2 regions of the Rossellomorea sp. FM04394 genome follow, and region 2 is predicted to be linked to the other one. Evidence: a T-box and tRNA genes for the amino acid it is inferred to sense, from the RefSeq annotation. Region 2 holds a T-box; the other holds one or more tRNA genes.
The links. The T-box of region 2 lies ahead of tyrS (tyrosine--tRNA ligase). A T-box ahead of a tRNA ligase gene usually reads a tRNA of that ligase, here a tRNA-Tyr.
Positions count from the first base shown of each region.

Region 1: it has a tRNA-Tyr gene. The T-box ahead of tyrS (tyrosine--tRNA ligase) is inferred to sense a tRNA for this amino acid. The anticodon was not compared.

Region 1 is NZ_CP168654.1:172,641-176,046, forward strand. Features, by position in the region: rRNA gene ACCB35_RS00950 (23S ribosomal RNA) at 1-854, shown strand, start outside; rRNA gene rrf (5S ribosomal RNA) at 1,005-1,121, shown strand; tRNA gene ACCB35_RS00960 (tRNA-Asn) at 1,130-1,204, shown strand; tRNA gene ACCB35_RS00965 (tRNA-Thr) at 1,207-1,279, shown strand; tRNA gene ACCB35_RS00970 (tRNA-Glu) at 1,299-1,373, shown strand; tRNA gene ACCB35_RS00975 (tRNA-Val) at 1,400-1,475, shown strand; tRNA gene ACCB35_RS00980 (tRNA-Thr) at 1,532-1,607, shown strand; tRNA gene ACCB35_RS00985 (tRNA-Tyr) at 1,621-1,704, shown strand; tRNA gene ACCB35_RS00990 (tRNA-Gln) at 1,773-1,847, shown strand; tRNA gene ACCB35_RS00995 (tRNA-Lys) at 1,852-1,924, shown strand; tRNA gene ACCB35_RS01000 (tRNA-Ala) at 1,984-2,059, shown strand; gene rocF (arginase) at 2,699-3,406, shown strand, end outside.
Region 2 is NZ_CP168654.1:2,108,447-2,111,852, forward strand. Features, by position in the region: gene ACCB35_RS10495 (O-methyltransferase) at 194-853, shown strand; T-box leader at 910-1,118, shown strand; gene tyrS (tyrosine--tRNA ligase) at 1,387-2,634, shown strand; gene ACCB35_RS10505 (ArsR/SmtB family transcription factor) at 2,786-3,106, shown strand; gene ACCB35_RS10510 (permease) at 3,220-3,406, shown strand, end outside.

The sequences.
Region 1 (3,406 bases), 1.9 Mb from region 2:
GCGACAGGACGGAAAGACCCCGTGGAGCTTTACTGTAGCCTGATATTGAATTTTGGTACAGCTTGTACAGGATAGGTAGGAGCCTTGGAAGCCGGAGCGCCAGCTTCGGTGGAGGCATCGGTGGGATACTACCCTGGCTGTATTGAAATTCTAACCCGCGCCCCTTATCGGGGTGGGAGACAGTGTCAGGTGGGCAGTTTGACTGGGGCGGTCGCCTCCTAAAGAGTAACGGAGGCGCCCAAAGGTTCCCTCAGAATGGTTGGAAATCATTCGCAGAGTGTAAAGGCACAAGGGAGCTTGACTGCGAGACCTACAAGTCGAGCAGGGACGAAAGTCGGGCTTAGTGATCCGGTGGTTCCGCATGGAAGGGCCATCGCTCAACGGATAAAAGCTACCCCGGGGATAACAGGCTTATCTCCCCCAAGAGTCCACATCGACGGGGAGGTTTGGCACCTCGATGTCGGCTCATCGCATCCTGGGGCTGTAGTCGGTCCCAAGGGTTGGGCTGTTCGCCCATTAAAGCGGTACGCGAGCTGGGTTCAGAACGTCGTGAGACAGTTCGGTCCCTATCCGTCGTGGGCGCAGGAAATTTGAGAGGAGCTGTCCTTAGTACGAGAGGACCGGGATGGACGCACCGCTGGTGTACCAGTTGTCTTGCCAAAGGCATCGCTGGGTAGCTATGTGCGGAAGGGATAAGTGCTGAAAGCATCTAAGCATGAAGCCCCCCTCGAGATGAGATTTCCCATCACGTAAGTGAGTAAGATCCCTAGAAGATGACTAGGTAGATAGGTCAGAGATGGAAGCATGGCGACATGTGGAGTTGACTGATACTAATCGATCGAGGACTTAACCACAAAGAGTCATTTTTAAATGAACAACATTGGCTGATATTCGGCTTTCTTGACATCAATTCTTTATCTAGTTTTCAGGGAATAAATTTTAATTTACCCCTTGAAAAACACTGAAAATATTATATAATAGTATTTGTCATTGTAAGCAATTCGTCTGGTGATAATGGCGAAGAGGTCACACCCGTTCCCATGCCGAACACGGAAGTTAAGCTCTTCAGCGCCGATGGTAGTTGGGGGATCTCCCCCTGTGAGAGTAGGACATCGCCAGGCTATATTATTCCGCAGTAGCTCAGTGGTAGAGCTATCGGCTGTTAACCGATCGGTCGCAAGTTCGAATCTTGCCTGCGGAGCCATTGCTTCCATAGCTCAGCAGGTAGAGTGCTTCCATGGTAAGGAAGAGGTCACCGGTTCGAGCCCGGTTGGAAGCTTTTATATTTTTATTTGAATGGCCCATTGGTCAAGCGGTTAAGACACCGCCCTTTCACGGCGGTAACACGGGTTCGAATCCCGTATGGGTCACCAATTTTTTTAACTTACCATTACATATTGGAGGATTAGCTCAGCTGGGAGAGCATCTGCCTTACAAGCAGAGGGTCGGCGGTTCGATCCCGTCATCCTCCACCAAAGATTTTTGCGCTAGCAAAATATCTTTCCTTTAATTGCTACCATGAATTAAATATGCCGGTGTAGCTCAACTGGTAGAGCAACTGACTTGTAATCAGTAGGTTGGGGGTTCAAGTCCTCTTGCCGGCACCATGTTTTTTTAGCTGGAGGGGTAGCGAAGTGGCTAAACGCGGCGGACTGTAAATCCGCTCCTTCGGGTTCGGCAGTTCGAATCTGCCCCCCTCCACCATTTTGTATATTTAAGTGTAAAATGGACATCCTATAAATGTCCCTTTTTTATGCCATTAGAGTAATTATTGGGCTATAGCCAAGCGGTAAGGCATCGCACTTTGACTGCGACATGCGTTGGTTCGAATCCAGCTAGCCCAGCCATTACGAGCCATTAGCTCAGTTGGTAGAGCATCTGACTTTTAATCAGAGGGTCGAAGGTTCGAGTCCTTCATGGCTCATCACACATTTTCTCACATCGCATGGTGTGAGAATTTCTCTATAATCTTAATCGCATGATGGGGCCTTAGCTCAGCTGGGAGAGCGCCTGCTTTGCACGCAGGAGGTCAGCGGTTCGATCCCGCTAGGCTCCACCAAGATTTTTGTAAAAAGCAAAATATCTTTCCGTTTACGAAACGTGAGCGAAGTGAACTAACCATACATACGACATGATTAAACCTTGAATCTTTTAGGAGATTTGAGGTTTTTTTGTATGTGAAGATAGAATGGGTATTAAATGCTACTATTTAGGCGTCAGTTTAAAGGATTGCGTAATTTATTATCGACTTTCCCGTATATATTATCGACTTTTAAAAAACTTCACTATATTTATTATCAACTCTAAATCCTTTGCCACAACTAGAAGATCTGAATTTTACTTTTTCAGAATTTCTTAAGAAAATCAATGCTCAACCTCTAATTTCTCCCAACTGTTCCAAGGATATTTTCAAGTTTCCTACACTTATTTTCAAATTTCAGATTTTATTTTAAATTCTGGGCCATTTATTTTCAAATTCCAATTTTTATTTTCAAATCGCACTTTACCCCGGACCACGAATCAATATCAATTTCCCCCCTGGCATCCTCGTCCAAAAAACGTCTACATAATCTTACACCATTCCACCTTAAATACCTCTACACGCGCATATATATACACAATCCTGTCCAGTTGAACCATGGCTTATAGTATGGATAAAATAGAGGAGTAAATAAATTTCGAATTGGGGGAATTTTTCATGAAGAAAAATATTTCTATTATTGGTGTACCGATGGATTTAGGTCAAATGCGCAGAGGCGTGGATATGGGGCCGAGTGCGATTCGTTACGCCGGAATCGTTGAGCGTCTTGAAAACCTTGGGTATGAGATTAAGGACTTAGGGGATATCGAGATTGGCCAGGCAGAGCGTGTACATAATAATCCTGATACGAACCTGCGTAACTTGAAAGCGGTTGCTGAAGCCAGTGAGACGTTGGCTGGTAAGGTGAATGATGTTATAGGGAGTGGAGATTTCCCATTGATCTTTGGTGGAGACCACAGTATTGCGATCGGAACATTGGCTGGTGTTTCTCCTCACTATGAGAATTTAGGTGTGATTTGGTATGACGCACATGGTGATTTGAATACAGGGGATACGTCTCCGTCAGGTAATATTCATGGCATGCCTCTTGCGGTGAGCTTGGGTATCGGCCATGAAGATTTGACAAGTATCGGGCAGAACTCACCAAAGATTAAGCCTGAAAACATTGTCATTATTGGAGCTCGTTCTTTAGATGAAGGAGAAAGAGAGTTAATTAAAGAAAAAGGCATTAAAGTATATACGATGCATGAAATCGATCGCCTTGGTATGACGAAGGTAATGGAAGAGTCCATTGATTACTTGAAGAGTAAGACGGATGGCGTTCATTTGTCTCTTGATTTAGATGGATTGGATCCTAGCGATGCT
Region 2 (3,406 bases):
AATGGATAATGCCTGATCATTGGTTTGCAAGAATGAACCCTCCAAGACAAATTGTTTTGGTTATTATGCCCGAATGGGTAGGTTTCATATAAGATTTTATTTAGAGAGATTATAGAATAGCGTAAAGTAATCATTTCTATGGTAAATTATGCTATTATTATTTATGATTGATACTCACTAAGGAGCGATAATGATGACATCAACAAATACTTGGACAGAAGTTGATCAATATTTCACGAGTAAACTTCAAGTATCAGATCCACTTATGGACTCTGTACTAAAAGCAAATAGTGAAGCAGAACTGCCTGCAATCGATGTGTCTCCGAATCAAGGGAAGTTTCTATCTATAGTTGCACAGCTTAAAGGAGCGAAACGCATATTGGAAATCGGGACTCTTGGAGGCTATAGTACGATCTGGCTTGCGCGTGCACTGCCCGAGGACGGACATCTTATAACATTGGAATATAGCGAAAAGCATGCAAAAGTCGCCGCAAAAAACATTCAAAATGCCGGAATGGATCATATGGTGGAAATTAAGGTAGGTGCTGCCTTGGATACGTTGCCGACTATTGAGGGTAAGTTTGACTTTATTTTCATCGATGCAGACAAACGAAACAATGGCAATTATTTAAAATGGGCACTGGAGCTTTCACAACCCGGAGCTGTCATTATTACAGATAATGTGGTGCGCGGTGGAAAAGTAATCAATGAAAACACCCAAGATGAAAGCGTTCAGGGTGTTCGCCAATTTGTTGATATGTTATCTAAAGAGCCCCGAATTGATTCTACTGTTGTCCAAACCGTCGGGACTAAAGGATACGACGGATTTATGATGGGGATTGTGAAAGGTTGAAAATTCATATTGTATTTTATGGCATTCTTTTGTAAAATAAATGAAAATTCATAATCGTACATGTCATGATAGGAATGAGTAGTGACTTATCTCCCTGGTAAAGAGAACTGATGGCTGGTGGGAATCAGTACAAAGATAAGCGCGAATTACCTCCTTAAACATTCTCTGTGAACCCTTAGTAGCAAAGAACGGCCGGTCCGTTATCCGAATGAAGTGGAAGAGAAATCTTCAATGAGGGTGGTACCGCGTTAACCACGTCCCTTTTTTAGGGGCGTGGTTTTTTGGTGTGATTTATTGTTGAGGAGAGTGGATAACGGTGAAATCTGAAATATAACGGCGAAATGTTTATTTTAACGGCGAATTTCGTGATATAACGTTTAGAAATAACAAATTCGACTTCTGCCATCAAAATATATCAGAAGGATGATCGATTTATCAAAGGAATTAGGAGTATATCAGCGAAATAAAAATGATCACGATCAAACTGACAAATATTCAAACAAAACAAACATATCAATCAAGGAGGAATGTTCATGCAACACAAATGGGAATCACTTTCACTAGATCAGCAGGAAGAAGTAGAAAAGCAGTTAGCCTTATACAAAAATGGAGTTCATGAAATCATACCAGATGCAGAATTAAGGCAAAAACTCGTCAAGTCAATTGCGACAGGAGAACCATTGAAAGTCAAGCTTGGCCTAGACCCAACCGCTCCCGATGTTCACCTGGGGCATACGGTTGTCTTGAACAAATTGAGGCAGTTCCAAGAAAACGGTCATATCATTCAGCTCATCATCGGGGATTTCACTGGTAAAATCGGTGATCCAACCGGCAAGTCTGTTGCTAGGAAGCAGCTGACTGATGAAGAGGTGAAGAGAAATGCCCAAACTTACTTTGAGCAATTTGGGAAAGTCCTCGACAAAGAGAAGGTGGAGCTTCATTACAATTCCAAATGGTTGTCATCATTGAATCTTGAAGATGTGATTCATTTATCATCGAAGATCACGGTTGCCCGATTAATTGAAAGAAACGATTTTTCGAATCGATTGTCAATAGGGAAGCCAGTCTCGCTTCATGAGTTTTTCTACCCGTTGATGCAAGGATACGATTCCGTCGCATTAGAAAGTGATGTGGAGCTTGGCGGGACGGATCAACAATTTAATGTGTTGATGGGAAGACATCTTCAGGAGCATTACAACCAGGAGAAACAAGTGGTCATTTTACTTCCTTTACTTGAAGGACTTGACGGCGTAGATAAAATGTCAAAATCAAAACATAATTACATTGGGATTGATGAAGATCCTAACCAAATGTTTGGGAAGACGATGTCGATTCCGGATGAATTGATCATCAAATATTTCAACCTGATAACGGACTTATCGTTAGATGAAAAATCGAAAATAGAGAAGGAATTAATCGAAGGAACATTCCACCCTAGAGATGCCAAAATACATTTAGGGAAAACCATCGTGTCCATGTACCACGGAGAAGAAGCAGCCGCACAAGCTGAGAACAATTTTAAGGAAGTATTCCAAAAAGGAGCACTTCCTGATGACATTCCAGAGATAGAGTGGACGGGTGATAGTAGAGTGTCAATTATCGACTTACTTGTTGAGTTAAATATGCAAGCTTCAAAGAGTGAAGCGCGACGGATGATTCAAAATGGAGGTATTAGAATCAATTCAGAAAAGGTTGTAGATATGCAATTAGAAGTAGCGGTTAAAGATGGGATGATTGTGCAGGTAGGGAAGAGGAAGTACAAAAAGCTGAGAATAATGTAACTCCGTATGAAAGTCGTCTAATCAACAAGAATAGATGGCTTTCGTTTTTTTGAATAAATCAAATATTTTTGATTTAATAGTTGACTTGATGGAAGATCTTGCATATAGTAAGATTATATCAAATAAATTTGATTTAAGAGGAGCAGATAGCATGAATAAACAAATTCCATTAAAAGATATATCACTGGATTCAACCTTCAGTAAATATGAAAAAAAATTCAAGGCACTAGCAGATCAAAAAAGGTTATTTATCCTGCACCAAATTACTGAAATGGGAGAAGTGTGTGTATGTGACTTATCGGATAAATTAGACTTACCCCAATCTAAACTTTCCTACCATCTGAAGATTTTAATGGACGCTGAGTTGATCCGGAAAGAAACGCGGGGCACATGGAGTTACTATACATTAAATCACACTGAATTGAATCACTTGTTATCAGAACAACTTTGCTGCTTGTTTAGGCGTGAATAAAGTGATTAATTTGCATGGTGACATCTTATGATTTATTAATCAAAAAAAATTGATATATAATTTCCGACAATTAATCAAAAAAAATTGATTAAACAAAAATGGAGGGAGTCAAAATGACTATATTGAAAGATTTTATCACCATTGCCCTTGAGTTAACGGCGCTGTTTGTTGGAATATCCTTTGTGATTCATTTACTTCAAGGATTTATTCCTTATAAAAGGATGGAGGAGCTGATGGATCGAAGCCATCCTCTGTTGAGTGCTCTGATTGCTGTTGCTTTCGCATTCGTCACACCATTTT